Regions from separate parts of the Clostridium sp. NSJ-145 genome, predicted to be linked through region 2. Evidence: predicted binding sites of a transcription regulator. Region 2 holds the regulator's gene; the other holds the start of a gene.
The links. Region 2 encodes CtsR, which represses protease genes until heat stress. Its sites were predicted from a motif close to AAGGTCAANNAAGGTCAAAT; they were not measured.

Region 1 (16,935 bases), on a different contig from region 2:
CCCTCCTCTTTCTCTTTAAACCCTTCTTTAATAATATATCCAAATAGACAAAAGTAATTATACTTAAATTATATCTAATCTACATTATTTTGTTAAAGAAATATTTTAAATAATTGCCAGAAAAAACTTTTCTGGCAATTAACTTAATACTTATTAATTATTTTCGATTAATAATTTAACAGCTTTAGCTGTGATAACATCACTCTTTAAAGCTTCTCTTTGGCTGTTGATTAATAAATCAACCATTTTTTCATCGCTGTTTGCTGAATACATTTTAGCAACTTCTTCAGCTTTAGCTCTTATTTCTTCTTCAGTAGCATCTATATTTTCTGCTTTTTCAATAGCTTCTAATACTAAGTCTGTCTTAACTTTTCTTTCAGCATTTTCTTTCATGTATTCTCTCATTTTTTCAGCATCACTACCTGTGAATTGGAAATATTGTTCTAAAGTTAAACCTTGGTATTGTAATCTTTGCTCAAGATTTTGAACCATTTTATCTATTTCTTTTTCAATCATTACAGCTGGAATTTCAACATTTGCATTTTCAGTTGCTGCTAAAATAACTGCTTCTTCAAATTCTCTTTCAATTCTTGAAGCATTTGTTTCTTCTAATTTTTTAGTAATATCAGCCTTTAAATCAGCTAATGTATCAAATTCAGATACTTCTTTAGCAAATTCGTCATCTAATGCTGGTAATTCTTTAACCTTGATTCCTTTTATTGTAACTTCGAATTTAGCTGGCTTACCATTTAATTCTTCTCTTCCATAGTTTTCTGGGAATGTTACATTTACTTCTACATTGTCATTAACATTCTTTCCAACTAATTGCTCTTCAAAGTTTCCGATGAAAGTTCCTGAACCTATTTCTAATTCATAATCAGTTCCTTCTCCACCTTGGAATGCTTCACCATCAATGAATCCTTTAAAGTCGATAACAGCTATGTTTCCATTTTCAACGCTACCTTCTTCTTTAGTTTCAACTCTAGCATTTCTTTCTTGCATTTCTACTAACTTCTTATTTACTTCTTCTTCAGTTACTTCATAAGAATTCTTTTCAACTTTTAATCCTTTGTATTCACCTAGCTTAACTTCTGGATAAACAGTAACTTCAGCAGTATATATGAAATCTTTACCTTCTCCAACTTCAACAACATCGATTTGTGGATAGTCTACAGGTATTATATTGTTTTCTTTTAATACTTCTTTATATGAACTATCGATTGCAAAGTTTATAGCATCTTCTAAAAGCACTTCTATTCCGTAGTACTTCTTAACTACTGCCATTGGCACTTTACCTTTTCTGAATCCTGGTACATTAAATTTATTCATGTTCTTCTTATAAGATCTAGTTAAAGCTTCGTTGAATTTTTGTGCTTCTACTTTTACTTCAAACTTAACAACATTAACGTCTTTTTTTTCCATTTTAGCTTCCATTGTATATATTCCTCCTAAAACTAAGCTATTGTATGCTTATTTCGACTAAGTTATTATAACATAAACATTTAAATATTTTCAAATATTTGTTTCACAAAATTAAATTTCCCAATGTTATTATATTAATTTTACTTTACATACTTAATATTTCCATCTATTACAGCTTCTAATCCACCATCTATAATTTCTTTTAAAATAATATTACCACCCTTAAGTTCCCATATCGTAACATGTTCCTTTGTGTCTAAATCTATCAAATTTACATATTGACTTAACTCATAACCAAAGTAAGGTAAATTACTTACATAAGCAAGCTTATTATTATCTAAAAATTTAACTTGAGAATGCCATATATAATCATTATAAATAGATAAAACTTCATCTTTCTCAAAAACTTCACCATAAGGAGATACATACTTATTTAAGGTTAATTTATTACATTTCCCTCTATATCAGCCAAAAATATATTTTGATTTTTATCTAATATAATAACTTTTTTACCTAAGCTATCTATACAATATTTATCTTTTTCTAAATTTTCAACACCTTCAATAAACTTTTCTCCATTATTATCAGATAACTTTAATTCGAATTCATTTTCGTTTAATAATATATTTATATTCTTGTATGTTTCTAAAATATCTATTTCTTTCTCTTCATTTAAGATTTCTTCTTTTTGTTCTTTTTCACTCTTTTCTTTATCTTTAATCCAAGTTGTTAAGTAGCTTTCAATATTCGTAAATTTATATCTGCTTATAAAAGTAACAGTTAAAACCACAGATATAATTATTAAAGAAATTGAGGTTACAAATATCCTCTTACGTCTTCTCATTATTCTTTCGTAATCTCTACTAAATATACTTGGCTTTCTCATATCCACCTCCAAAATCCGACTTATAATTTCTATTTATTTACACTGTAACTATTTACCTCGTGTTTTTTCGACATTTTATTTTTTTGCCTTACAACACTTAGTTTTCTTTGAACATCCATTTTTTGAACTACAACACCCTCCACATTTCAATAGCCCTAATTCCCTCATTTCATCAATTGACAGCTTAGCTTCATTAGCTGTATACTCTTCATAATCTGGTGTATTTTTTAGAATTTCTTTATATTTATCCATATAAATTAGCCTCCCTTTTCTTCTTTCTATTATATACTTATATGTGTTTTTACACATCTTTGTCATAAAAATATGAATTTTATTAATTTTTTTCAAAAAACTATTGGAATTTGTTGAAATATGATATATAATGTCATTGTAACACAAATTACATAAAAAAAGCCCATACCACTCTTTAATAATTTTATTAGAGAGTTATAATAAAACCCCACATATGTTCGTTTATTCCCTTTCTTAAATGAACATAAACCCTTTAACCTGCACAATAGTGCAGGTTTTTTTTACCCTCAAACAAAATCTATTTAATTTAAGTAACAAAAAGACTTTAAAGAATAAATATTTTGTCATTCTTCAAAGCCTATTTTTCTATACAAATACTTACAGACTCTCATCATCTTCTTCATATAGGTTAAATCTTTGAATGCCACAAGCAATCCAAGTATCATTTTCATATTGTAAATTAACTAAAAACATCTCTTCATGACTTTCTTTTATAAAGGGTAATAACTTCTTATAAATGTCATAATTCACTTTAACAACTACATTACCTTTATAAATCTTATCCTCATATTCAAAGTCACTTTTTTCTATATTTAAATTCATATCTGAAATTCTATAATTATTTGTAAAAAATAAAGTTTTCTTAAAAATATCATCATATATTTTATCTTTAGTATCTTCATTCGCATTTATAATTAAACTTTCATCTTCTTCATTGAGTGCATTAAAAACTGAGTCAAAGAAATCATTTAACAATATATCAATATCACTCATTAGCTTTTCATTTACCATATCAATATTTAACTTAATAGTTCCACTATCATTTATATATAGTGTTTCGCTTTTTATTTTTCCCCAAGGAAACTCCTTCTCTATATATATGCTAATATCTCTATTTAGTGGAATAGGCCCAAAATTAACTACACTTTCTACCTTTTTACCAATATTTTTATTACCTATAAAAACATCAGCATCTTTGTAATCTGAATATATAGTTATATTCCCAGCATCAACACTTATATTGATAACATCCTGATCAGTAATGGTTACTTCATTCTCTCCAGTTACAAAACCAAAATCCGTTTTTAATTTATAACTAGCTACATAATTTCCTGGTATAATATTCTCCAATATTTCACCTGATTTAATAGTTTTATTATCTATAGTTACTTCAGTGTCATTAAAATTCGACTTTACTTCCACAGATACCTTGTTAATATTTAGGTAGTACTCTTCAGCTAATATATTTTTTTTGCTTTCAATCTGTAACATACCACTTTTATTATCAGCTCTTAATTTTTTAGTTACATCAAGTAATGTATCCATCTTATCATGATAATAATTCATAATCGGTATTAAATTTTCATAATTTACTCTTTTGTTACCAACTTTTAAAGTTTTTGATAACAATTTTACATCTTTATTTTCAATGGCTGTCTTAAAATTGCTTATTACTTCTTCCTTCGTAGATATACCACTGGACATGGATATCATAACAAATATAGAAAGTATCAATATAAGCATAGAAATAATGGTTATTCTCTTCTCTATACTCAAATTCATAAATTTATTTATTTTCTCTCTAAAACTATCATTAAATATAGATATCTTCTCTATAAACCTGTCTCTCATTATTTTACACCTATTCTAAAATATCAATTATCCACTTTCCACATTCTACACATTTATAAATTCTTATTATAAACGGATCTAGGTTACCATTTTCTAGATTAGTCCCATGTTGAATTAATTCTTCTTTTGTGTAAAATTCATCTTCGCTATCTAAGTACCCTTGAATTTCTACAATATAATTTTTATCAGTACTATTACAGCAATCATTTTCACCTACACAATTAATCTCTTCATAACTTAAACTTTCTTGCAAATCTTGTATTATAGGTATTAAATCTTCATATTCGTCAATATTATCTAAAAATTCCTCACTTTTAAATTCTAAATCTTTAATTTTAAACAATTCCATACTTCATTTCTCCTTTTTCTCTTTTGTTCTTTTTAATTGTATATCATTTCCTTATTTTTCATCAAGATATTTTTGTTTTTTCTCTATAAATAAAAGCTATGCATACTCATAGCTTAATATTTTAAAATATCGGATTAGTCTTCTCGTAAAAGTACATAAATATTATCATACCTACTATTATTATAAATGGTAATATCATTACTATTTTGCCTAACGGATGCGCTAAATTTACTGTCCATCCAACTCCTATACGTTTTTCAACCATCAACGCAGGATCTTTTTTATTATAGTATAATGCTCCAAGAATATACTTATCATCATCATCTCTATAATTCTCTTCCCCCTCTTCATTTGTTTTTATATTTCGTCCACCTTGACCCAAATAATAGCTCATCACTAAAAATATTACTATGCTAATAAACAATATTATCATCGGAATAGTCATTATTTCTATACTTAAATTAAAAATTATACAAATTTGCGGAATAGCCATTATAATTAATGTTTCTAAGGCTAAAATCCATGTAAATATTGAAACATACTTTTTAAATAACAACTTCTTCTCAATTGTTTCTTTAATCTTTCCACTAAATAAATCTGATTTAGATTTTACTGTAATATTGTTTATAAACATAAAGAAAAATATCATTAAAACAAGCATGAAAGGTATCCCTGCTAAATTCATATAAGCAGCAATTGTCCCTTTTTCTACTACTTTATCTACAACTCCTGAAACATTATAATGAACAGGAATTAATTGTGGTATACTATTATAATTAATCAACGTTAATATAGATATAATTAATGGTATAATCAAAAGAATTAAATAATATCTTGTATCTACAGCCTTAACTCTTGAATTCTTCTGTGGTTGTCTTAACCCGGTTTCTACAATAACAACATTTTTACTTAAAACTTTCCAACCTTTTTTATTTTTAAGATTTCTCATCTTTATCCAATAAATTATAGGTAGTATATTAATGATCCCAATCAATATAAATATGTATGTTAAAAATAGCCACATCTTCATATTTAAAAAGTATATTATATTTACTAATATTATTATCGGCAATATTAAGATAATATTTTGCTTCTTATATATTTTTTCTAATTCTAATATATCTTTATCATCTTTATATTCTAACGGCACTCTAATACCGAAATATATTCCATTATTAGAAAATCTATTTAAATTAAATACTTGAATATATAATATAATTGTAATAAACGGGAATATAAAATATTTAACTAATTCCTCCATTTTATTCTTTCTCCTTAAATAAACTATATTTTTTCTCTATGATTTTATACACTTCATCTTTTGATATACCTCTATTACAGCACTCCGCTATATAATACTCTAACTCTTCTTCAAAACTTCTTCTAAACTTATTATTTGATTCATCTAAATTTAAACTTATAAAAGCTCCTTTTCTCCTATCAATCTTTATATAGCCCTCATCTTTTAAGATACTATAAGTCTTATTAACAGTATGCATATTAACTTCTATATCTGAAGCTAAACCTCTTACCGAAGGTAATATCTCACCTTCTTCTATTTCTCCTCTAGCAATTCCTTTTATTATTTCTGTCTTTATCTGATTATATATAGGTATATCAGAATCGAAATCTATTTTAAGTAGCATTACTTCACCTCTCAATTTATTTGTTATATAAAATATATAACAGCATTTATATTTTTTCAATAACGAAATACTACAAATTTATTTTTACAACTAAAATAAATTTACTAGCTTATCCTCTTCTTGGAACAATTAGATTATAAGTAATTTTATTCATTTCGATATTTATTTTTCCTATTTTGGTCTCATTTTTATAGTTTATTAAAACCATTTCTACGCAAAATACTATTGTAAAGCAAAGAAGCTTTACATAAATAAACTTTTAATTTATTAAGGAGGGTCTAATATGGCACAAAAATTAGTTCCAGAAGCAAAAAACGGATTAGCAAAATTTAAGAACGAAGTAGCAAATGAAATGGGCGTTCCTTTTACAGATTACAACGGTGATCTTACTTCAAAACAATGCGGTAGCGTTGGTGGAGAAATGGTTAAGAGAATGGTTGAACAATACGAACAAGGCATGAAGTAAAAAAACTAAATAATAAAAAAATAAGATATCCCCAAAAAGGATATCTTATTTTTTTATAATATAACTCATTGCCATATTGTACCCTTTCTTATTTCTTTTGCCTTTTTTCCCTTTAATATTATAGTTTATTAAGAATTAAACTACGTAAAATAATACTGTAAAGTGAAGATACACTTTACAAATAATAAAAATAAAAGGAGATAATATTATGGCACAAAAATTAGTTCCAGAAGCAAAAAACGGATTAGCTCAATTCAAAAAAGAAGTAGCAAGTGAACTAGGAGTTCCACTAAGCGATTATAACGGCGACTTAACAGCAAAACAAAACGGAAGCGTCGGCGGAGAAATGGTTAAGAGAATGGTTCAACAATATGAACAAGGTATGAAATAACAAATAGTTTCTCAAAATAATTAAAGGATGATATCATATGATATCATCCTTTAAGTTTTCCAAAATATTTGGTGGCTTACCGGGGAATCGAACCCCGGACACCTTGATTAAAAGTCAAGTGCTCTACCGACTGAGCTAGTAAACCATAAGTGGCAGGGATAGCAGGATTTGAACCTACGAATACCGCAGTCAAAGTGCGGTGCCTTACCGCTTGGCGATATCCCTGCATCTGGTGCGTGTTAAGAGATTCGAACTCCTGGCCCACGCCTTAGAAGGGCGTTGCTCTATCCAGCTGAGCTAAACACGCATAATGGAGCGGGTAGTGGGAATCGAACCCACCTTTCCAGCTTGGAAGGCTGGAGTATTACCGATATACGATACCCGCATAAATAATGTTATAAGATTCTAATTAAGCAATCTACTTAACATACTAACCTCATCGTGATTAAGTGTAGTAAATTTGTCCACCTCTCGACCACGTCATTTAGTATATTATCTTTATCATCATTTGTCAACATTTTTTATATTTTTTTATTTATAAAACTATAACTGAACTGCTAATATAAAAAAGTCTAATATAGATGTAACTCTATATTAGACTTTTTACTCAAAGGAGTTACCTCCACCAGTAATTAAAACAACGTGGATATAACTCCCAATTTTACTATTTCAAAGGTCTTTCAGTTAAAGTAGCAAACTCAAAATTATGACAATGTTGATCCACAACCCTAGTTGCTCCTTTTATAGCATGAACGTGTTTATTAGTTCCTCTAATTTTTATATCTAATCCTGTTCTAATAATTATAGGATGATGATGATCATCTGGAGCTGAATCAGTTTGTGCTTTTATTAAGTGATAGTGACGTCCATTTTCACAATATATAGGCTCACTTGTAATTCCTGCAGTACGATGATTATGCCTATCATCTCCTGTTTCTGCCAATTTTACACTTCCTGTGAATTCGTGTACGTGTTTATCATTATAATTTTCGTTACAATTATCATTGGTATTTTCATTATACTCTTCACTATAATATTCATTACATGAATTACTCATAAATTTATCCTCCGTATTTTATATTTTTAATTGATGATGCACACTTCTTTCAAAGCCACTTCATAACTAATCAAAATAATCTTTTGTAAATTTCTTCATAAAAGTTCACATCATCTGTTACTTCACAGTACATAATATGCAATAATATTAATAAGTTTCATAATAATTCTTAAATATTTTCATATAAATAAGGCATTGTTAAACATTCAAGCTTAACAATGCCTTATACAAGTAATCAAATCACTCTTCTCTATAATCTCTTTTCAAAATTTCCTGTAACATTCATCCCTTCATTAAATATAACGAATGCCTTATCATCAATATCATATACTATTTTCTTTAATTGGTTTATTTCATATTTAGATATTACAGTAACTAATACTAATGTATCCTCTCCAGTATAAGCACCATATCCCTTCCAGCAAGTAACCCCTCTTCCCATTTCAGACATAATACTTTTTTCTATGTTTTGCTTCTTAGTAAAAATCGTAGCTGTTGTATTAATATTTTGATAATGTATCCTGTCCACTATTAAACCAAAAAATGCTGTATAAATAATAGAGTATATAGCTATTGGTAATTCAAATAATATTGCACATCCTCCATAAATAAATGCATTAATAATAATTCCTAATTTTCCAACACTAAAATCAGAATATTTTTTAGCAAAGTATACGCCTAATATATCTATTCCACCACCAGAACCACCAGCTTTTAGAGTTATACCTATACCTGTCCCAGTAATAATACCGCCGATTAAGCAAGCTGCTAATCTATCATCTATTATAGGTACATTAGGAATAGCTATAATAGAAAAGAATATAGTCTGAAATACTATACTAACTACCGTTCCAGTAAAAAACTTTCTTGATATACTTTTATAAGCTAACAATAATAGTGGTATATTTAAAAGGAAATTTATAATACCTGATATATCAAAATTTGCTGGTAATGACAAATAATCATTAACTAAAGTACGTATAATTTGAGATATTCCTACTACTCCTCCATTATATAGTCCTACAGGTACAACAAACAAATTTATTCCTAAACAAAAAAGAAATGCCCCTGCTACTATAGTTCCATATTTTTTTAAATTTTCTACTTTTTCATTCTTAACCATCGCATCCCCCAACTTAATAATTCCTCTCAAGTGATTTAATCTAAAAATCATTTTAACATATAGTATTTCTACAGTGTATACTAATTTTGCATATTTCTATTTTAATTTATTGTCATGATTTTATTCTAGAATATAATAACAACCTCTTTTTCATAAATATATTTCATCGCAAATAAATAAGGAGCTGATTTATTCATCAGCTCCCTACATAATACTAATTCGTTCTTATTACAATCTCTTCATTCTCGCCATCTATAATAACATTAGAACCATAAGTTATTTCACCAGCTATTATCTTTCTAGCAAGTTTATTTTCAAGAGTATTTTGAATATATCTCTTAAGTGGTCTTGCACCATAAACAGGATCATATCCTTCTGTAGCCATAACATGTTTAGCTTCCGGTGTAATTTCTAAAGTAATATTTCTATCCTTTAATCTTGTAGACACTTCTTTTAAGAATATATCAATAATTTTAGTTATACCAGTTTCACTTAAAGGCTTAAACATAATTATATCATCAACTCTGTTTAAGAATTCTGGTTTAAATCTCATCTTCATTTCATTCATTACAGAATCTCTTATAGAAGGTTCTATATAATCTTCTGATGTATTTTCTAGAAGATAGTTACTTCCTATATTAGATGTCATTATAATTATAGTATTTTTAAAATCTACAGTTTTACCTTTATTGTCTGTTAATCTACCATCATCTAAGATTTGTAAGAATATATTAAATACATCTTCATGAGCTTTTTCAATCTCATCAAACAGAATAACACTATATGGTTTTCTTCTAACAGCCTCTGTTAATTGACCACCTTCATCATATCCTACATATCCTGGAGGCGCTCCGACTAATCTAGATACAGTATGCTTTTCCATATATTCAGACATATCAATTCTTATAATATTATCTTCAGAATCAAATAGGTTTCTAGCTAATGTTTTTGCAAGTTCTGTCTTACCAACCCCAGTTGGTCCTAAGAATATAAATGAACCTATTGGTCTATTTTCATCTTTAAGTCCTGCCCTTGCTCTTAAAATAGCAGATGTTACAGAAGTTACAGCTTCTTCTTGCCCTATTACTCTCTTGCTCATCTCATCTTCTAATCTTAGAAGTTTTTCTCTTTCACCTTCTAATAGATTAGTTACAGGAATTCCAGTCCATTTAGAAAGTATTTGTGATACTTCCTCTTCAGTAACTTCTTCTTTTAATAATGCTCCTTCATAATTTTCCTTAACTTCTATTTCCATTTGCTTAATAGATTCTTCTAATGAAGGAATTTCACTATATTGTATTTGAGCTGCTTTGTTATAATCATAAGCCCTTTGAGCTGCTTCAAGTTCACCTCTAGCAGTATCAAGTTTAGACTTTAAGTCTTTTAACTTTTCAATAGCTCCTTTTTCTCTTTCGAACTTAGCAGTCATTTCATCATTTTTAGCTTTAAGCTCTGCATACTCTTTTTCTAATGCATTAAGTTTTTTCTTTGACCCCTCATCTTTCTCTTTTGATAATGCTTCTTTTTCTATTTCTAGTTGTATAAGCTTTCTTCTAACCTCATCTAATTCAGCAGGTAAGGAATCAATTTCAGTTCTTATCATTGCTCCTGCTTCATCAATTAAGTCTATAGCTTTATCTGGTAAATATCTATCAGAAATATATCTATCTGAAAGTTTTGCTGCTGCAACTATAGCTGAATCTTGAATTCTTACACCATGATGAATTTCAAATCTCTCTTTTAATCCTCTTAAAATTGATATAGCATCTTCAACAGTTGGTTCATTAACTATAACAGGTTGGAATCTTCTTTCAAGCGCTTTATCTTTTTCAATATATTGTCTATACTCATCAAAAGTTGTTGCCCCTATACAGTGTAATTCTCCTCTTGCAAGTAAAGGCTTAATTAAGTTACCTGCATCCATTGCGCCATCAGTTTTTCCTGCTCCAACTATAGTATGAATTTCATCTATAAATAGAATTATTCTTCCTTCACTACTTTGAACTTCTTTAAGAACAGCTTTTAGTCTTTCTTCGAATTCACCTCTATATTTTGCTCCTGCTATCAATGCACCCATATCCAATGAGAAAATAATCTTATCTTTTAATCCATCAGGTACATCTCCATTTACTATTCTATTAGCCAACCCTTCAACTATAGCAGTTTTACCTACACCAGGTTCTCCAATTAATACAGGATTATTCTTAGTTCTTCTAGAAAGTATTCTAACTGCCCTTCTTATTTCTTCATCTCTTCCTATCACAGGATCTAGTTTATGTTTTCTTGCAAGTTCTACCAAATTTGTACCATACTTTGCTAATGCATCATAAGTACCCTCGGGATCTTGTGTATCTACTCTTTGACTTCCTCTTACTCCCGATAGAACCTTCATAAAACTATCTTTGTTTACATTATATTTATCTAATATTTTCTTTGTTGGTCCATTTTTATCTACGTCCATAATAGCTAACATTAAATGTTCTACACTTATATAAGAATCCTTGAAATCTTTAGCTATTGAATCTGCTTTTACCAAAACTTCCTCTAGTTGTCTTGTTATATAAACTGATGAATTATTAGCCCCTTCACCTGTTACTTTAGGCATATTGTTTAAAGCCTGATCTATATCATACTTCATCATTTTTATATTTATTCCCATCTTTGTAAAGATGTTTGGTATTAATCCGTCTTCTTGTTCTACTAGAGCAGAAAACAGATGAATTATTTCAATTTGTTGATGATTGTGCTTAACAGCTGTTAAATTAGCATCATTTAATGCTTGTTGTACTCTTAATGTCATTTTTTCAACGTTCATACTCTATTCACCTCATTTAATGTTTTTATCTTTAATAAAATAATAATACAAAAGTCAAAGAAAGTCAAAGTAAATTTATTATTTTTTTCATTTTATTATTTACCAAATAAAAGCTTAATATTGATTAATATATAATTTTGCAACTATTTCATTAATATTCCTTATCCTTTTGTTTTTATACCTACTTATTGGTATAATAAATATTATAGGCGTAAACTTATAAGAATCTGAGGTGAGAATTTGAGAAGGGAATTTATAAATTATCCATTAGATTTACCAATTAAAATATCATATTTTAATATTAGAAATTATCCAATACATTGGCATAATTCTATCGAAATCGTATATGTGATAAAAGGTTCCATAGATATAACTATTGATTCTGACTCCTTTACTCTTAATGAAAAGGAAGTAGAAATTATAAACGTAGATGAAGCACATAAATTTTATAGTAAAGAAGACAATAAAATTTTAATCTTTAATATAGATCCAAGTTTTTTTGAGAAATATTATAAAGATATTAAAAATGTATTTTTCTATACTACCTCTAACTCCACTCAAGTAGGTGAAGAATATGATGATCTTAAAGCATTTTTAGCTAAACTACTATGTGAGTACGTTCAAAAACTTGAAGATTATGATGAAGAAATTGAAGATATTTTAATTCATTTACTATATCATTTAATAAATAACTTTCACTATCTAACTACTGAAAAAGAAGAGCTTAAAGAGAAAACAGAACAGCTTGATAGATATCATAGAATTTCAAAATATATTTTTAATAATTATAATAACAACATAACATTAAAAGATATAGCAAAAAAAGAATTTTTAAGTCCTCACTATCTTTCTCATGAAATAAAGTATGCAACCGGGTCTAGCTTTACAGATTTAATTAATCAAACTCGTGTTGAAGAGTCCATAAAACTTTTGTTAGATAGTGATATAAGTATTTCAGAAATTTCTGATGAAGTAGGATTCTCACATGTACGATATTACAATAAAAATTTCAAAGAATATTATAATTGCACTCCTCTTCAATATAGAAAGAAATTCTCTCTTACTGAAAAAGAATTTGAACTTGAAAAGGTTCTTTATCCTTTACCATTAGAGGAATCTTTAGAATTTTTATCTCATACTTTAGAGAAGTATAATAGATATAACTTTGAAAACAAACTATGGAATATTCATATTGATATGGATGAAACTCTAAAAACTTTTAATCCAGACTTTGGTCATATAATTAATATAGGTGAAGCTTTTGATTTATTAATAGAAGATAATAAAGATATTTTAGAGGAAATACAAGATGAAATACATTTCGATTATGGTAGACTTGAAAAAATGTTCCATAATGATATGGGCGTATTCATAGATTCAGAATTTTACAATTGGAATAAGGCTAAAGCAGTATTAGAATTTTTAACAGATATCTCGCTTAAACCTCTAATACTTTTAGATTCAACAGAGTATTCACTAGAAAAATATCAAAATATACTTACAAGCTTTATTGATTATTTTTCTCAAATTGATTATTTTAATATAACTGATTTTTGTTTCCAATTTGCATCTGATTTATCCTGCGAAATTAAAGATAGTTTGAAATCATTTATAAATGATAATTTTGATATTGAGATTTTAGAAGAAACATTTTTTTCAGTTAACTCTTTAAACCCTATTTATGATACTGCATATATGTTACCTTATATTATTCATAATACAGTTATTAAAGAGAAATCCCTAGATTTTTTAAGAGCTTTTGATGTTCTTGAAAAAGCTATGAATATAACTAATGAGGTATTTATTGGTGCACCAGGACTTATTAATGATATGGCCATAAAAAAACCATCTTACTATGCATATTACTTATTAAGCAAATTAGGCAAGGAGATTGTATCATTTGATGATGGTTATATTGTAACTAAGAATGACGATGAATACGCGATACTTTTATATTCTCACGGAAATGATGTTGATGATTTAGCTAATTATGAGGATATTTACTCAAGCAAGGGCTTAAAAAAATCATTTGAAAAGAAATTTTCTCTTAACATAGTAAACTTAAAAAACGATACAAGAATTACAACCTATGAGATAAACGAAAAAATAGGTTCATCTTATAATTATTGGTTATCTATGGGATCTCCAGATAGGCTAAACAAAGAAGAAAAAGAGATTTTATATAAAGCTTCATATCCTAAAATTGAATTCAAATATAGTAAAAAGAGTTTAGTTTTAAATATAATTACAGAATTAAAGGGGTACGGTGCTAAACTTATATTATTAAAAAATATAAAATAACACATTAAAACTTTATTTTTATGTTATTTTTGTCTTTTCTATATATAACCATTAAGTAAGAATAACCTCATTGTACATTTAACTTAAACATTGATGTGAATATTATATTTTTATCCCTTCCTATATACTATAAATATAAAGATGTTTGAAAGGATGTTTTGTATGAGAGGTTTATTCTTTAATTCAATATTATTAAGCGAGTCTAAAAGTAAATGGTCTTTATGGATTCAAATATATAACCTTTTTCATTAAAGTTATTGATTAATATTTTTTGAAATAAAAAGGGCTATTCAATTGAATAGCCCTTATTTTATATTAATTTTTATCTAAATTCATTGCTAAAGTAAAATATTTTATAGCTTCTCTTTGCTCACCTAGATTATAATATAGCTCTGCCATTTCATTATATCTTTTATATGTATCTTCAACACTAGCAGATTTCAAAAAATAATCTGTAGAAATATTCATATATGTTTCCGCTTGCCTATATTGACCCTGCTTTTGCAGAAGCATACCTTTAAAATAATATGCCCTTTCAATTAAAGCGGTATTTTCAGAACAAATAGAAAGATTTAGTACCTTATCTATCATTTCATCTGCTAATTCAAATTCCTTGTATATATAGAAAGTTTCAATACAATCTATTAAAACGTCTATGAATTCTATTGTATCATACCCACATGCCATATTTTTTGCAGCTAGCGTCTCTTCTTTTCCTTTTTCATCATCTCCAATCTGATAAAAAAATCTTCCTATTCTATCTTTAATCTTTGCTAGTGATTTTTTATCATCTTTTAAGCATTCATAAGACATTTGAATATAATTATCTGCATTAACTTTATTCGCTAATATACTAAGGCAAGCAAATATGTGATAAATATACCCTTTTATTTGGATTTCTTTTATACAGTCTATATCGGAAATAATTTTTTCAACTATTGAATAGGACTTTTCTATTTCTCCAAGCTCCATATAACATATTCCTTTATTAAAAGATGAACGTACGAACAAATCTTTATCATTGAAATTACTTTCTTCTAATATTTTTAATATTTTGTCATAATAATTTATAGCCTCATAATACTCCTTTATTTTCATAAAAAATGTTGCCATGTCTTTATAATAAATTAGAGTATTTTCTTTAATTTCATTTTTTTGATAAATATCATAATATTTCGCTATTATAAGTTGCATATTTTCAATATTATCACTATCTTCATATATAGAAAATAACTTATGAATAATTATAAAGGCTAAATCATAATACTCACAGTTAATTGAATAATTAAGAATATATTCGATTAGCTTAAATAATTCTTCTCGCGGTAAGTTTCCCTTATCAATTAACCTAATATTTTCTTCTATTTGTCCTCTTATATCTTGAACTAAGTAATCATAATTTACTTTCAACTTCGTTGCAATGTATTTTAATGTTTCTTCATCTGGTTTAATTTTCCCATTTTCTATACAACTCATTTTCGAAATTGATATTTTATCTTCACATAACTCTTTTAAAGTTATCCCTTCGTATACTCTTGCTCTTCTTATTTTGTCTCCTGTTGATAATATTTCCATTGCTACCCCCAGTAAATTAGTTAGTTAAAACGCCTAGTTCTTTTAATATACTTACACCTTGATCTAAGTATTTAGCCGCCTCACTATCTTGCTTCCAGTCAATATAAAATTTTCCTATCATAATAGCTACTTGCGCTGCCTTCTTTGATAATTCATTTGCTTTAGCTAAATTAAATGTATCAATAAGTATATTTTCTGCTTCTTTATACATTTCTTTTATTGTATATACTCTATACCATAAAAGATTATATTCTATTACATTTTCAACAAAATTCTCATCTATCACATGATTAATTTCTTTTAATGTAGTTTCACATTTTTCAATATCCTTAAGCTTAATATAGTTTTCACATATATTAAATAAAGTCTCAACAACGCTTTGGTCTTTTTTTCTGCTTCTTAAATCTTTAGCTATTTCTAAATGCTTGAATGATTCTTCAAAATTTTCAAACTCATAAAATAATCTTCCAAGATTATTTTCAATATAAGCTATATGACTTCCTTTATTAAGATCTTTATATACTTCTAATGCCTTCTCAGAATATTTTATAGCATTACTCAAATCACCATTTTCGCTATATTTTTCAGAAATACCTAGAAGTGTTTTTGCATATTTCTCTTCATCATACACTTGCTCAAACTTTTCTTTTGCTAAGAAAGAATAATTCATAGCCTTTGTAATATTATCAATCTTAAAATATCCTTCTGCCATTTGATAATATATTTCACCTAACAATAAGTCGTCTCCTATTTTATTATCCAAATATACTTTTTCAGCTTGTCTTAAGTAACTCGTTGCTGAATGATATGCTTTTAACTTTAAAGTAATTTTTCCTAAATTAAGAAATGTCCTAGTAACTTCTTCATACTTATTCTGTTTTATGAATATAACATTTGCTGAAAGATATATTTGTTGTGCTAAAGCTAATTCTCCATTTTTCATGGCTATATCAGCTCTAATATATAAATTTCTTGCTTTCCTATATTCTAATCCAAATTTTTCAGCATAATATAATGCAT
Region 2 (16,935 bases):
AACACGTATTGAATTAAGACAAATCGGAGTTAGAGACGAAGCAAAGATGTTAGGTGGATTAGGTCCATGTGGAAGACCTATGTGTTGTTCTTCATTTTTAGGAGATTTTGCATCTGTTTCTATAAAAATGGCAAAAGAACAAAACTTATCACTTAATCCAACTAAGATATCAGGTATATGTGGACGTCTTATGTGCTGCTTAAATTACGAGCAAAGTACGTATGAAGATATTAGAAAGAGAATGCCTCAGGTTGGCTCAATAGTTAAAACTGAGGAAGGTACAGGAGAAGTTATAAGTAATAATACTGTTAAGGAAACAGTAAGAGTAAAATATAAAAAAGCTGGCGAAGAAATGGTAAATGACTTTAATATAGACAATATCGAATTAATTGAAGGAAACTATGAAGACTCAATAGATGATTCAGATATTAGATTAGAGATAGATTCAGAAGAGGATAAAAAGTTTATTAAGGCGTTAATTAAAGATAACTAAGGAGGATATTATGAAAATTTCAATAAAGATTAATAATTTAAATAAATCTACTGATGTAACTACTATTAGGAATATACTTACAAATGAAGAAGGTATAGTTGCATGTGAGATAAGCAAGGCTAAAAAAGAAGTTCAAATAGTATATGATAATTTAACTATATCATCAGAGGATATTATAAATCTTATTGAAATGGCAGGGTACATGATAGAATCTTAGAAGTGAACTTTATATCACATAATAAAAACACTTTGAAAAAAATATTGACTATGATACAATATATATGAAATTTAATAAGTGAGGGGGTTTTTTTAATGGCATACGTAATAGAAGATTCATGCGTAAACTGTGGAGCTTGTGCTGCTGAATGTCCAGTTAACGCTATCAGCCAAGGAGATACTCAATTTGTTATAGATGCAGATACTTGTATCGATTGCGGAAACTGTGCAAATGTTTGTCCAGTTGGAGCACCAGTAGCTGAATAGTTACTATAAAGAGTCACCTAAGTAGGTGGCTCTTTTTTAATGCTTTAAAAGTACTGTTAATGGAGTATTGTTAGGTAAATCATTAATATTAATTTCAGAGGAGTTTACATTATAAATATTTTTAGATTTAGATATAAAATCTAAAGGACCATCAAAATAAAAGTCATACTTATTACATTTATAGCACATTGGGATAATATATTTAGGAGTAAGTAGTTCAGATAGCTTATAACTTTCATTACCATTTAAACAAAGATTCCCACCAATAGGCAAGAATAAAATATCTACATTTTTTAGTATATTTATAATTTCTTCATTAAGAAAATGTCCTAAATATCCAAGATGGCATATTCTTAATTTATCTACTTCATAAAGATATATATAGTTTTTACCACGTTTTAATCCTGATACATTATCACTGTAGGATAAATATCCTTTAATTTTAATGTTATTTTCACAATATACTTCATCTCTAGTGATTATTTTAGCACCATACTTACTCAAATCAAAATTACTTATTTTATGAAAATCTTTGCTAAAGGTTATTATATCAAAAGTAGTATCAAAATCTAAAAGTTCTAATGGAGTAAATGGATCTATGAGAATTTTTTTGGATAAAGATGTTTTTATTAAAAATGAACTATTTCCTAACCATTTAATCTGCATTTATTATCACATCCTAGAATCTTGTTAAATATCTATATTTTAAGAGTATTGACTAAATAAAATCTAAATATTACAGAATTTAAATGAATTTTTTATATAAGGGAAAACTTTAAACATAGACACTAAAAAAATATTTGTATATAATTAAAGTCAAAGAAAGTCAAAGATGTTTAGGAAGGTGTTTTTATGGCAAGAATATCAGATGGTATAGCCGAATTTTTAAATAATATGATTGAGGAAAAAACCAGTAAGGAAATAATAATCCAGAGAAATGATTTAGCAGATAAATTTAATTGTGCTCCATCACAGATTAACTATGTATTGACTACTAGATTTAGTCACGAAAAAGGATATATTATCGAAAGCAGAAGAGGTGGTGGAGGCTATATAGTAATCAAGAAAATATCAAATGATAATAATGAAAAGATTGCTATGATGCTTAATGAAGCTATTGGTAAAAGTATAACTTACCAAGGTGCATTATCTTTAATTAATTATTTATTAGAGTTGAATCTAGTAACTGAAAGAGAATGTGATCTTATTAAAATGTCTGTAAATGATAGAATTTTAACATCTGTAGAAGATAAAAATAAGGTTAGAGCAGATATTTTAAGGGGTATGATAGCAGTTATTCTATCATAATAATTAATATAAATTTAAAATTAATGGTTAATTAATTTTATATAAATTATAACCTAGGGTATGGAGGTGTAAGAAAATGATATTTGGGAGGTTTACAGAAAGGGCACAAATAGTTTTAATAGAAGCACAACAAGAATCTCAAAAGTTTAAGCATGGATATATAGGAACTGAACATGTACTTTTAGGGATATTAAAAGAAAATGGATACGCTAGTCAATTATTAACTACTAAAGGATTGACTATAGATAAAGTTAGAGGGCTTACAGAAGAGTATTTAGGATTTGGAGATGAAGAGATATTATCAGGTGATATATTATTAACACCTAGAACAAAGAGATTATTTGATGATAGTTTAGAAGTGGCAAGAAAATACGGACAAAATTTTATTACACCAGAACATATTCTATTATCATTGATTAACGATGGAGAAGGTGTAGCTTATGCTATTCTTACAAGTTGTAAGGCTGATATCAATTCAATGAAAGATGATTTAGAAAAATACATTATGGGAAGCGAATTAAAAGAAGTAAAAAAGACAGCTTCAAAAGAAAAGAAAAACAATAAAACTCCTATGTTAGATCAATTTAGTAGAGATTTAACTCAATTAGCAAAAGATCAAAAATTAGATCCTGTAGTAGGAAGAGATGCTGAAACACAAAGAGTGTTAGAGATTCTATGTAGGAGAGTTAAAAATAATCCATGTTTAATTGGTGAACCAGGAGTTGGAAAAACAGCTGTAATAGAAGGATTAGCTCAAAGAATTGTACTAGGAGATATTCCAGAAAGTCTAAAAGATAAAAGAATTTTAACATTAGATATTACTGCTATGGTTGCTGGTGCAAAATATAGAGGTGAATTTGAAGATAGATTAAAGAAAATTATGGCCGAGTTACGACAAGAAGAGGACATTATTGTATTTATAGATGAGATACACACTATAGTAGGAGCTGGAGGAGCAGAAGGAGCTATAGATGCGTCTAATATTTTAAAGCCTGCATTAGCAAGAGGAGAAATAAAATGTATTGGTGCAACTACAATAGATGAATATAGAAAGCATATAGAAAAAGATGCAGCTTTAGAAAGAAGATTTCAACCAGTAAATATTGAGGAACCATCACCAGAGGATACATTAAAGATATTATTTGGACTTAGGGATAAATATGAGTCACATCATAAAGTTAAAATAACTGATGAAGCTTTAAAAATGGCAGTTAGCTTAGGTGAAAGATATATAAATGATAGATATATGCCAGATAAGGCTATAGATTTGATTGATGAAGCTGCAGCAAAGGTAAGAATATCTAAACTAACGTTACCACCTGAAATAAAAGAAAAAGAGGTGGCTATAGAAAAGGCTATAAATGAAAAAGAAGATGCTATAAAAAATCAAGATTTTGAAAAGGCAGCTAATTTAAGAGATAAAGAAAAACGATTGAGAGATGAGTTCTATGAGATTCAGAATAGATGGAATACAAAGAATTGTTCAGAAGTTTATCTTGTAGATGAAGAAGATATTGCTAAGGTTGTATCAACCTGGACTAAGGTTCCTATATCAAGACTTACAGAAAAAGAATCAGATAGACTTTTGCATTTAGAGGATATATTAAAAAGTAAAGTTATTGGTCAAGATGAAGCTATAAGTGCTATATCTAGAGCTGTAAAAAGAGCTAGAATAGGGCTTAAAGATCCTAATAGACCTATAGGAACATTTATATTCTGTGGGCCAACAGGTGTTGGAAAAACTGAGTTATCAAAAGCATTAGCTGAAGCTATGTTTGGTAATATGAATAATCTTATAAGATTAGATATGTCTGAATACATGGAAAAGCATTCAGTTTCACGACTTATAGGATCTCCTCCAGGATATATAGGGTATGACGAAGGCGGGCAATTATCAGAAGCTGTTAGAAGAAAACCATATTCTGTAGTGTTATTAGATGAAATAGAAAAGGCTCATCCAGATATATTTAATATTTTACTTCAAATTATGGAAGATGGAAGATTAACAGATAGTAAAGGTAAGATGATTAGCTTCAAGAATACTATAATTATAATGACATCTAATGTAGGAGCTGAAAATATTAAAAAGCAAAAACAGGTCGGTTTTGCTTCAAATAAAGATACTGGTAAAGCAGAATATGAAAAGATGAAAGAAGTAATAGAAGGTGCATTGAAAAAAGCCTTTAGACCAGAATTTTTAAATAGATTAGATGAAATAATAATATTTAATCAATTAAATGAAGATAGTATATTAAAAATTGTAGATATAATGATAAACGAGACAATGGGAAGGTTAAAAGAAAAGAACATATTTATTGATTATGATAAAGATTTAAGTAAATTTATTGCTGAAAAAAATAAGGAAAAAGATTTTGGTGCACGACCTTTAAGAAGAATAATTACTCGAGAAATTGAAGATAAATTGAGTGATGAAATAATTAAAGGTGATATAGTTGATGGAGATAAACTTCTTATTCAATGTAATGAGCAAGGTATAGAGTTTGCACATAAATAAATACTAATCTATATAGTATTTTTATGAGTAGTTATAATTAAATATAAATTATTAAATATTTTTTAGGTTTAATAATTAATTTGAAGAAGCTTAGATTATAAATTTAAGCTTCTTTTTTTATTTTAATAATTTATATCTAAATTTAATTATAGATAAGTTTATCTTATGTTAAATAATAAAAGTGAAATAGGTGGGAGAAAATAAATAATAAATTAATAGGGAGGAGAATAATCATATGTTTAGTAATTTAATCGGACAAGAGAGAAAGTTTAGAAATTTAATTAATGGGAAATGGTGTGATAGCAAAAGTGGCAGCTTTATAGAGATTAAATCGCCAACAGACGGCAAAGTAGTTGGAAAGATACCAGCAATGACAAAGGAAGAGGTAAATGATGTAGTTATGATAGCACAAAAAGCACATAACAAGTGGAAAGATGTACCTATAAATGAAAAAGCAAAAATTCTTTATAAAGTTGCAGACATATTACAAGAGAGAATAGATGAGTTATCTGATATTCTTATAAGAGAGATTGCTAAAGATAGAAAAAGCGCTGAGTCCGAAATTAACAGAACTGCTGATTACATAAGATTTACTGCTGATACAGCTAAAAATATGTTTGGAGAAACTATAGTAAGTGATAGCTTTCCTGGATTTGATAAAAATAAAATATCTGTTGTTACTAGAGAGTCAATGGGAGTAGTTCTTGCAATTTCTCCGTTTAATTATCCTATAAATTTATCAGCTTCTAAAATAGCACCAGCATTAATAGCTGGGAATACCGTAGTATTAAAACCTGCTACACAAGGTAGTCTTTGTGGATTATATTTAGCAAAAGTTTTTGATGAAGCTGGAGTTCCAGCTGGTGTTCTAAATACTGTAACAGGAAGAGGAAGTGAAATAGGAGATTATATAGTAACTCATCCAGAGATAGATTTTATTAACTTTACAGGAAGTACTGAAGTTGGAATGAGAATAGCAAGTATAACAAGTATGGTTCCATTGTTAATGGAATTAGGTGGGAAAGATGCAGCAATTGTATTAGATGATGCAGACCTTGATTTAGCAGCAGCTAATATAGTAGCTGGAGCATATTCTTATTCAGGACAACGTTGTACTGCTGTTAAGAGAATATTAGTAGTTGATAAAGTTGCAGATGAATTGGCAGATAAGATTAAAAGAAAGGTATTAGAGCTTAAGGTAGGAAATCCGACAGATGAAGGAGTAACTATAACTCCATTAATTGATGATAAAGCAGCTGATTTTGTGTGGGAACTTATAGAGGATGCTAGAGAAAAAGGAGCACATTTGTTAGCTGGTGGAAAGAGAGAAAATAATATTATATATCCAACTTTATTCGATTATGTTACTGAGGACATGAGATTAGCATGGGAAGAGCCATTTGGACCAGTTTTGCCGATTATTAGAGTAAAAGATAAAGAGGAAGCCATATTAATAGCCAATAAATCTGAATATGGGTTGCAGGCATCAGTATTTACTAAAAATATAGATGAAGCTTTTTATATAGCAGATAAGTTAGAAGTAGGAACTGTTCAAATTAATAATAAACCAGAAAGAGGCCCAGATCATTTTCCGTTTTCAGGTGTAAAAGCATCAGGAATAGGTACTCAAGGAATTAGATATTCTATAGAAGCAATGTCAAGAAGAAAGGGAGTTATAATTAATTTAAATAATCGTAATTAATGAAAGTTAAAATAAATAAATAAATAAATAAATAAATAAATAAAGCCAGCTTATGCTGGCTTTAAAACTTATAGTTTTTATGTTTTAAACTTGTAATTGTCAATTGAAATTAAGCATTAAGTGCAGTATCAATTGCAGGCTTATCAAAACCTATTATGATAGTTCCATTTACATCTAAAACAGGAACTCCCATTTGTTTAGATTTTTTTATCATTTCTTCTCTAGCAACCATATCCTCTTGAACATTTAATTCTTCAAACTCGATTCCTTTTGATTTTAAATAGCTCTTAGCTTTATCACACCAAGGACAAGTATTAGTTGAATAAACTTTAACCATAAAGTACCTCCTAAAATAGTAATCTTAATACTAATATATCATATAATATATATTATAAATAGTTATTTAATCATATTACTATTATCTAAGTTAGAATTTATAACCATATTTTCTAAAGAGGAATCTGTAAAATTATCAAGATAATCATTACTCATATCTTTTGGTCTATAATCAGTTAGTATATTTTTACCGTTTATATTATCATAATAAGATTTTGAAAACATAATAACATCTCCTAAACTTTTTATAATTAGTATTAGTAAGTTTAATAAAAATATACAAAGATTTTTTAAAACTGGTATAGACATCTATAATTCTGAACGTTATAATATGATTAGGAGGCGATACTATGATTGATAAGAATAGTCCTATACCGGTATACTTCCAATTAAAAAATGACTTAGTTAAAAAAATTGCACAAGGTCTTTGGAAACCTGGTGAATGTATAGCCAGCGAAAGAGAATTATGTGAAATCTATGGCGTAAGTAGAATGACTATAAGACAAGCTATAGGGGAATTAGTTCAAGAAGGAGTTTTAACTAGATTAAAAGGTAAAGGTACTTTTGTATGTGAGCAAACTGTAAAACAACAAGATATGATGAGTTTTACAGAGATGATAAAGCAAACTGGTAGAGAGTTGAGAACAGAAGTTATTAACTTCGATATTATAGATACACCGGATGATATGCAAGATACTTTTATGCTAGATAAGGTTTATAAAATTGAACGAAGAAGAATAGTTGATAATGAATGTATAGCAGTAGAGACTGTATTTATACCTGTAGATTATTGTGGTCATATTAATAATGAGATGTTAAAAGGATCATTATATAAAATTTTAGAGCATTTTGGATATTCAATAAGTAATTCTACTTCATCTATAGTAGCTGTTGATATAACAGATGAAATAAAAGAAAAGTTTGATACTAAAGAGAATTTTCCGGTGCTTAAGATAATAGGAAAAACTTTTGCTAATAAAAATAAAGTATTATTTATTGAAGAGGCATTATATAGATCAGATAAGTTTACATTACAAGTGAATATTTCACGTAGAGAGGGAGAGATTATATGAAATTAATAGTTACTAAAAATTATGAAGAATTAAGTAAAGTTGCAGCAGACGAATTTGCTAAAGTTATAATAGAGAAACCAGAAGCAGTTTTAGGACTAGCTACTGGAGGATCACCAGTAGGAATGTATAAAGAGTTAATAGCTAAGTGTGAAAATAATGAATTAGATTTTTCTAAATGTACTTCAATAAACTTAGACGAATATATTGGATTAAATCCAGAGCATGAGCAAAGCTACAGAAATTTCATGAATACTAATTTATTCAATCACATAAATATTGATAAAGCTAAGACTTTTGTACCAAATGGATTAGCAGAAAATTTAGAAGAAGAATGTAAGAATTATGATAAGAAAATTGAGGAACTTGGCGGAATAGATGTTCAATTATTAGGTATTGGAAACAATGGACATATTGCATTTAACGAACCAGGAGAAGAATTATCAGCAGGAACTCATATAATTTCATTAACAGAAAGCACTATAGAAGCAAATGCTAGATTCTTTGATTCAATTGATGAAGTTCCAAGAAAAGCATTAACTATGGGACTAGGCGGAATTATGAAAGCTAAAAAAATAATCTTAATAGCGTCAGGTGAAGGAAAAGCAGAAGCTATTAAAGGATTATTCTCAGGAAAGATTACAACTGATAATCCAGCTACAATGCTACAAATGCATAGAGATGTAGTTGTTATAATTGATGAAGCGGCAGCAAAATTAATAAAATAATTATCATTTATAAAAAATCATCGTTAATATTTTTAACGATGATTTTTTGTATTTTGTATATTTTTTTATTTTAATTATGATATATTAGAAAGAGTGAAATAAGTTAAGAATACTAATATATAAGTACAACAGAAGTGGTGAATCGGTATGGTGAAAATAAAAACAGTTTATATCTGTAGGGATTGTGGGTATGAAACACCAAAATGGTTAGGAAAATGTCCAGATTGCAATAATTGGAATACTTTTGAGGAAGAGGTAGTTCAGGCTAAAAGTACGAGTAAAACAGTAACAGCAACAAGAACTCCTAAAAAGGTAGCCAAGAAACTTACAGAGGTAACTTCTAGCAAAAGTGATAGAATAGTTACAGGAATTAATGAATTTGATAGAGTTATGGGTGGTGGAATAGTAAAAGATTCTATTACCATAATTACGGCTAGACCTGGTGCGGGAAAGTCAACGTTACTTTTACAAGTGGCAGATTGTATAGCTAAGAAAGGGCATAAAGTTATATATGCATCAGGAGAAGAAAGTGATAGCCAAATAAAAAATAGAGCAGATAGAATATTAGAGAAAATTAATGATAATATATGGGTTCTTCAAGAAACTAATTTAGATAATGTTGTTGATTCTATAGAAGAGATAGATCCAGACTTAATTATTATAGATAGTATACAGACCTTTACTATGGAGGGCTATTTACCTGCAAGAGCAGGTTCTCCGACTCAGACTATGGAGTGTGCTAATGAATTATTAAGGGTTGCTAAAAATGATAAAAGACAGAGAGCGGTTATAATTGTTGGACAAATGACAAAAGCAGATGAACTTGCTGGTCTTAGAGCTTTAGAACATTTAGTAGATACTGTATTAATAATAGAAGCTGATAGTGATGAAGAACTAAGAGGACTAGTAAGTTCCAAAAATAGATTTGGAAGCACAGGAGAAACAGGATTTTTCCAAATGACTGAAAAAGGTATGATGTCTATAGATAATCCATCAGAATTTTTTATGACTAAAAGAGATGAAGGAGAATTAGTATCAGGAAGTACGTTAACAGTTATAAAGGAAGGATCAAGAGCTATAATAACAGAAATAGAAAGCTTAGTATCTAAGACTTTTACTCCTTATCCAACTAGAATAGGGGAGACTTTAGGCAAAGATAAGTTAAATACTTTAATTTCTATTCTTGAGCAAAGAGGTGGAATAAATCTTTACGATAAAAATGTAATAATTAAGACCACCGGAGGTATGAGAATTAGAGAGCAGGGTATTAATTTAGCCGTAATAATGAGTATTGTATCTTCGGTTAAGCAAAAAGGGATAGAGGGAAATATTGCTTTTATCGCAGATGTAGGATTAACTGGAGAACTTAAAAAAGTACCTTCTTTAGAAGGTAGAGTGAAAGAGCTTGCAAGAATGGGATTTAAGAGGGTATATGTAGCAAAAGATTCTTTTGCTAAGGGTACTGTATTTAAAGGTATAGAAGTTATAGCATTAAAAACTTTAAATGATGTAATATTCCATGTCTATAGATAATAAATAATAGAGATTCGCAATAATAATAGAATTAATAATTAGGTGATTATAATGAGAATAAAGGAAGATAATGAAATAAAAAATATACTTAAATTAGTCAGTCCAGGAACAAGTTTAAGAGAGGGATTAGATAACATACTAAGAGCTAAAACTGGTGGATTAATAATAATTGGTGACGGTGAAAATGTAATGAAGCTAGTAGATGGTGGATTTAATATTAATTCAGAATATACACCAGCATATGTATACGAACTAGCAAAGATGGATGGAGCTATTGTTATAAGTGGAGATTTAAAAAAGATAGTTTCTGCTAACGCTCAACTTATACCAGATTCAACAATAGCTACTTTCGAAACAGGAACTAGACATAGAACAGCTCAAAGAATAGCAAGACAAACTGGAACCCTTGTCATAGCAATCTCACAAAGAAGAAACATAATTACAATATATAAAGGTGACCTAAAATACATACTTAAGGATAGTAGTGTTATTTTAGCAAATGCTAACCAAGCAATACAGACTTTAGAAAAGTATGTTAATGTATTAGAGAAAGTTATTAATAACTTAAATATTCTTGAATTTCAAGATTTAACTACAGTATTTGATGTAACTACAGCTATACAAAGAACTGAAATGGTAATGAGAATAGTTGAGGAAATTAAAAAGCATATAGTTGAATTAGGTAATGAAGGAAGACTAATTTCTATGCAGCTTAATGAATTAATAAAAAATATTGAAAGAGATGGAATACTTTTAATTAAAGATTATTGTAATGATGAAGCTGACGCTGATGAAATTTATAAGGAAATTCAAAAGCTAAATTCTGAAGAGCTATTAGACTTAGATAATCTGTCTAAATTATTGGGATATGCTGGAGTGTCGTTAGTGGATACTTTAATATCTCCAAAGGGATATAGAATTCTTTCTAAGATTCCTAGAATACCAACGAGTATTATTGAAAATCTTATTAAGCATTTTGATAGCCTTAAAAATGTTATTAAAGCATCAAAAGAAGATCTTGATATGGTTGAGGGGATAGGAGAAGCTAGAGCTACTGCAATAAGAAATGGATTGAAAAGAATTAAAGAACAAATATATTTAAAAAAAGAATTATAAAAAAATATGGCAGTAAATTTACTGCCATATTTTTTTATCTAAAATTAAATTTTCCTAAAGTATTAATTTTATTATCTTCTTTTATAAGTACATCATATAAACTTATATTTAGTGCATTACACAAGGAAGTAAGATAAAACATATTATTACCCATTTCACGCTCAATTACATCACGACAAGTTTCACAAAGTTCGCCATCTAAATGATTATTTAAAGAATTATAAAAATCTTCAAGGCTATCTTGGTCTTGAGGAGAAGATTGTTTATCTGCATTTATTTTAATACAACCACAATTTGTAACAGCCTTAGCAACAGCTCTATTTACTCTAGCACTAGATTCAGAATATTTTGTTAAAATATCTAAAATGCTTTTATGTCTTAGTAATGAATCATCCACATCATTTTGGAAATTATCGAATATAACGTCCTTCATCTCGCCTCAACTCCTTAGAATAATAATGCTTGTAAATTAATTATAGTTTTTTTCTGTTAATTCTGTCAATATATCCATCAGCTGAAGGATTAATATTATAATAATAAATGTAAATGTTTTTTAATAGGGGGTAAAGAAAAATATATTTGATATGTAATTAGATAATTATTCCTAAAATTGATAAATACTATGTTATAATTAATATTGGTTATATATGTATCTATAAGATAAATATAAGGGTATAATAGAAAGTGTAACATTTATGACAAAGGAGGTTAAAAGGTGTTAAAGAAGTTATTTAGAATAATAATTACTACTATAGGATTTATACTAGGGTATGTAGTAGGAGATGGATTATTAAACGTATTTAGTGATTTAGAGGTGAAATTATTACAAAGTCCAATAAGTAAGATAGTATTTTTATTTTTTGTTATTTTAGTGTTCGGTATTATATTATATTTTATATCACCTATTATCTACAAAGGACTTAATAAAATAATAGACACAGTAGAAAAAAGTGTACAAAAGGTGAGTGCAAGTGAATTGGTATACGGAACTGTTGGAACTATAGTAGCCTTACTTATAGCTTCGCTAATTGGGATTCCTGTGGTAGGTATACATCCAGTAGCTGGACCAATATTACTTGTTTTGATTGAACTAGTAGCGGTAATAATTGGTGTAAAAATATTTGTTGAGAAAAAAGATGATATAAATAGTATGATTGGAAACATGAAGAAAAGTTCTTCAAAAGAGAAAAAACATAAAAATAATGCTAAGAATATATCTAATGTATTAGATACATCTGTAATTATTGATGGTAGAATCTTTGATATATGTAAGACTGGATTTATTTCAGGAACTTTAATTATACCAAGCTTTGTATTAGATGAATTAAGACATATTTCAGATTCCTCAGATTCATTAAAGAGAAATAGAGGTAGAAGAGGTTTAGATATACTAAATAAAATTCAAAAGGAACTTGAAATTGAAACAGAAATATGGGAAGGGGATTTCCCAGAAATAGCTGAAGTAGACTCAAAGCTATTAAAATTAGCTCAAACATTAAATGGAAAAGTAATTACTAATGATTATAATTTAAATAAAGTTGCTGAAGTCCAAGGTGTTCCTGTGTTAAATATTAATGAATTAGCTAATGCAGTTAAACCAGTAGTTCTTCCAGGAGAAGAAATGAAGGTTGTTGTGAATAAAGAGGGAAAAGAATCATCACAAGGAGTAGCTTACTTAGATGATGGAACTATGATAGTAGTTGAAGGTGGAAAGAAATTTATTGGAGAGCAATTAGATGTAATAGTAACTTCTGTATTACAAACAGCAGCAGGAAGAATGATTTTTGCAAAACAAAAGGAGAATTAAAATTATCTTATGACTAGTGTTATTATATTAGCAGGTGGAAAAGGGAAAAGAATGGGAAGTAAAGTTAGTAAGCAGTTTATCGAAATAAAAGGTAAACCAATTTTATACTATACTTTAAAAAAGTTTATAGATAATAAAAATATAGATCAAATAGTGCTAGTTTTACCTAAAGATGAAATAGAATATTGTAAAAAAGAAGTTTTAGAGAAATATTCATTGAAGGTTGATAAAATAGTTGAAGGTGGAGCTGAAAGACAGGATTCTGTGTATAATGCTCTTAAAAGTATGAATGATACAGATATAGTTCTTATTCATGATGGAGCAAGACCGATAATTTCTGATAATTTAATAGATGAGGGAATTAGATGTGCTAAGAAATATGGAGCAGCAGCACCAGGAGTTATGCCGAAAGATACGATAAAAGTAAAGAATAAAGAAAACTTTTCTATAGATACTCCTGATAGAAGTACTTTAGTAGCTATTCAAACACCACAAGTATTTAACTACGATAATATATTAAAGTGCCATGAAAAAGTTAAGGAAAATGGAGATGTAGTTACAGATGATACTATGGTATCCGAAAAATACGGATATAAGGTGTATTTATATGACGGAGAGTATACAAATATAAAAATAACTACTCCAGATGATATAATTTTAGCTGAAAGGCTTGTATAAGCTAATAATAGCTAATATTGACATAAGTTTTTTGGAACTATATAATAAATTATAAATATTAAATTTAAAGCAGTGAAGAAGAATAGTAGAAATCGCCTTTTTCAGAGAGAGAATCCGTGGCTGTAAGATTCTCAACTAGATTTTGAACCAGCTTCGGAGTTATAGGTAAAAACTATCGGTCTAATACCGTTATCATTATTAAGAGCACAAATTTAGGTGGTACCGCGATACAAGTCGCCCTAATTATATAATTAGGGACGGCTTTTTTTAATTGTAGAACAATATGCTAATTTTATAGTTATTTTAAATTATGAATAGCGATGATAAATATAAACAAATTGGAGGAACTAATTATGAAAATGTCAAATATGTTAGTATCAACATTAAGAGAAGTGCCAGCAGAAGCAGAAATTGATAGCCATAAGCTAATGCTTAGAGCTGGAATGATTAGAAAAATGGCTGCTGGTGTATATAACTATATGCCAATTGGTTTAAAGGTATTAAAGAATGTAGAAGATATAGTAAGAGAAGAAATGAATGCTGCAGGAGCTCAAGAATTTTTAGCATCAGCTCTTTTACCTGCTGAATTATGGCAAGAATCAGGAAGATGGGGAGTTTATGGAGCTGAATTATTCAGATTAAAAGATAGAGGAAATAGAGAGTTTTGTTTAGGACCTACTCACGAAGAAGTATTTACTGATATAGCTAGAAATGAAATAAAATCTTATAAGCAATTACCAGTTAATCTTTATCAAATTCAAACTAAATATAGAGATGAGAGAAGACCAAGATTCGGAGTTATGAGATCAAGAGAATTCATAATGAAAGATGCTTATAGCTTTGATAAAGACCAAGCAGGATTAGATGCTTCATATGATAAGATGCACGATGCTTACGTAAAAATATTCAATAGATGTGGAATAGATGCTAAGTGCGTTGCTGCTGATTCAGGAGCTATCGGTGGATCAAATTCAGCAGAATTTATGGTTAAATCAGAAGTTGGTGAAGATGATGTAGTATTCTGTACTTGTTGTGATTATGCAGCTAATATAGAAAAGGCTCCATCAACACCAGAGGTTGCAGAAGCTGAAGAATTAAAAGAAATGATTAAGACTGAAACTCCAAACATTAGAACAATAGAAGAGTTAGTTAAATTCTTTAATACTACTGAAAAGAAATTTGCTAAAACTTTAATCTTTAATGCTGATGGCAAGATAGTTGCAGTTATGGTTAGAGGAGATAGAGAAGTTAATGAAGTTAAAGTATCAAATGCTTTAGGTGGAATTGTAGATTTAAATATGGCTACAGCAGAAGAAGTTTTTGCAGCTACTAATGCTGGAGTAGGATTTGCAGGACCAGTAGGTATAAAGGTAGATACTTTATTAGTTGACGAGGAAGTTTCAAAGATGTTTAACTTTGTAGTTGGAGCAAATGAAACAGGATATCACTTAGAAAATGTTAACTATGGAAGAGACTTTGAAGGAACAGTTGGTGATTTCAGAAATATAACTATAGGAGAAAAGTGTCCAGAGTGTGGAGGAGAAGTTACTATTGCAAGAGGGACAGAAGTAGGTCATATCTTCAAGTTAGGAACTAAGTACTCTGAAGCAATGAATGCAACATTTATAGATGAAAATGGTAAAAATGTACCATTTGTAATGGGATGCTATGGAATAGGTGTTACTAGAACAATGGCTTCTATAATAGAACAACATCATGATGAAAATGGTATTATATGGCCACTTTCAGTTGCACCATATCATGTATCAGTAATTCCTGTAAATATTAAAGATGAAGCTCAAATGGAAATAGCAAATAAGTTATATAATGAATTAAGAGCTATGGGTGTAGATGCTATATTAGACGATAGAAATGAAAGACCTGGAGTTAAGTTTAAAGATTCAGAACTTATAGGAATTCCAATGAGAGTTACTGTTGGTAAAAAGATATCTGATGGAGAAGTTGAATTCAAATTAAGAGATGGGGAAATGGAAGTAATAAAAATTGATTCTGTTTTAGATGTTGTTAAATCTCAATTTGATAAACAAGGAGTAAGATTATAAGATAATAAAGCTTGATTCACTTAGTGGTGAATAAGTAAGTTTATAAAAAATTCAATTAAGGAGGTTTGAAGAGAATGAAAGTTTTTAATAGCTTAACTAGAAAAAAAGAAGAGTTTGTACCGTTAGAGCCAGGAAAGGTTAAGATGTATGTTTGTGGTCCTACAGTATATAACTTCTTTCATATAGGGAATGGTAGAACATTTATCGTTTTTGATACTATAAGAAGATATTTTGAGTATAGAGGATACGAAGTTAATTATGTTCAAAATTTCACTGATATAGATGATAAAATGATAAATAGAGCAAATGAAGAAGGAACTACAGTAAAAGAAATCGGAGATAAGTATATCTGTGAATATTATAAAGATGCAGATGGACTAAATATTAAGAGAGCTACTGTAAATCCAAGAGCTACTGAATATATAACAGATATTGTTGAATTTGTTAAGGGATTAGTTGATAAAGGATATGCTTATGCTGTTGATGGAGATGTATATTTTAGAACTAAGAAATTTGAAGCTTACGGACAATTAATAGGTCAAAACTTAGATGATTTACAAGCTGGTGCAAGAATAAATGTAGATGAGAGAAAAGAAGATCCAATGGATTTTGCTATTTGGAAGGCACAAAAACCAGGTGAGCCTGCATGGGAAAGTCCATGGGGACTTGGAAGACCAGGATGGCATATTGAATGTTCTTGTATGGCAAAGAAATTATTAGGCGATACTATAGATATACATGCAGGTGGTATGGATTTAACGTTCCCACACCATGAAAATGAAATAGCACAAAGCGAAGCCTTAACAGGAAAGAAATTTGCAAACTATTGGTTACATGCAGCATTCTTAAATGTTAATAATCAAAAAATGTCTAAATCATTAAATAACTTCTTAACAGCAAGAGATGCTTTAAAAGAATATGATGCAGATGTTATAAGATTTTTAATGCTTTCAGGTCACTACAGAATTCAATTAAACTTTAGCACTGAATTATTAGATTCAGCTAAAGCTTCAGTTGAAAGATTATATAATGCTATAGGAAACTTAGAAAGCTTAATTGATGAAGTGAAGTTAGAATCTATGACTGATGAAGAAAAGAAATAT

Region 1: a site for CtsR is predicted at 12,090-12,109, ahead of clpB (ATP-dependent chaperone ClpB). Genes of this name have one in related genera too.

The regions. Positions count from the first base shown of each region.
Region 1 covers NZ_JAJNOS010000001.1:387,959-404,893, forward strand. Annotated here, with positions in the region: gene tig (trigger factor) at 154-1,434, opposite strand; gene LQE93_RS16750 (hypothetical protein) at 1,563-1,691, opposite strand; gene LQE93_RS01980 (hypothetical protein) at 1,862-2,308, opposite strand; gene LQE93_RS01985 (hypothetical protein) at 2,384-2,560, opposite strand; gene LQE93_RS01990 (TcaA 3rd/4th domain-containing protein) at 2,939-4,192, opposite strand; gene LQE93_RS01995 (hypothetical protein) at 4,203-4,541, opposite strand; gene LQE93_RS02000 (DUF5808 domain-containing protein) at 4,663-5,802, opposite strand; gene LQE93_RS02005 (GntR family transcriptional regulator) at 5,804-6,187, opposite strand; gene LQE93_RS02010 (alpha/beta-type small acid-soluble spore protein) at 6,471-6,653, shown strand; gene LQE93_RS02015 (alpha/beta-type small acid-soluble spore protein) at 6,862-7,044, shown strand; tRNA gene LQE93_RS02020 (tRNA-Lys) at 7,114-7,189, opposite strand; tRNA gene LQE93_RS02025 (tRNA-Gln) at 7,195-7,269, opposite strand; tRNA gene LQE93_RS02030 (tRNA-Arg) at 7,275-7,351, opposite strand; tRNA gene LQE93_RS02035 (tRNA-Gly) at 7,356-7,429, opposite strand; gene LQE93_RS02040 (YmaF family protein) at 7,709-8,101, opposite strand; gene LQE93_RS02045 (YitT family protein) at 8,352-9,224, opposite strand; gene clpB (ATP-dependent chaperone ClpB) at 9,439-12,039, opposite strand; gene LQE93_RS02055 (helix-turn-helix domain-containing protein) at 12,280-14,340, shown strand; gene LQE93_RS02060 (helix-turn-helix domain-containing protein) at 14,656-15,915, opposite strand; gene LQE93_RS02065 (helix-turn-helix domain-containing protein) at 15,932-16,935, opposite strand, start outside.
Region 2 covers NZ_JAJNOS010000008.1:6,403-23,337, forward strand. Annotated here, with positions in the region: gene LQE93_RS08285 (PSP1 domain-containing protein) at 1-493, shown strand, start outside; gene LQE93_RS08290 (heavy-metal-associated domain-containing protein) at 504-710, shown strand; gene LQE93_RS08295 (DUF362 domain-containing protein) at 806-976, shown strand; gene LQE93_RS08300 (MBL fold metallo-hydrolase) at 1,013-1,642, opposite strand; gene LQE93_RS08305 (CtsR family transcriptional regulator) at 1,829-2,284, shown strand; gene LQE93_RS08310 (ATP-dependent Clp protease ATP-binding subunit) at 2,361-4,799, shown strand; gene LQE93_RS08315 (NADP-dependent glyceraldehyde-3-phosphate dehydrogenase) at 5,035-6,501, shown strand; gene LQE93_RS08320 (glutaredoxin family protein) at 6,611-6,838, opposite strand; gene LQE93_RS08325 (hypothetical protein) at 6,901-7,062, opposite strand; gene LQE93_RS08330 (GntR family transcriptional regulator) at 7,188-7,910, shown strand; gene nagB (glucosamine-6-phosphate deaminase) at 7,907-8,635, shown strand; gene radA (DNA repair protein RadA) at 8,786-10,168, shown strand; gene disA (DNA integrity scanning diadenylate cyclase DisA) at 10,220-11,284, shown strand; gene LQE93_RS08350 (hypothetical protein) at 11,319-11,717, opposite strand; gene LQE93_RS08355 (PIN/TRAM domain-containing protein) at 12,000-13,091, shown strand; gene ispD (2-C-methyl-D-erythritol 4-phosphate cytidylyltransferase) at 13,101-13,769, shown strand; T-box leader at 13,833-14,014, shown strand; gene LQE93_RS08365 (proline--tRNA ligase) at 14,123-15,832, shown strand; gene cysS (cysteine--tRNA ligase) at 15,907-16,935, shown strand, end outside.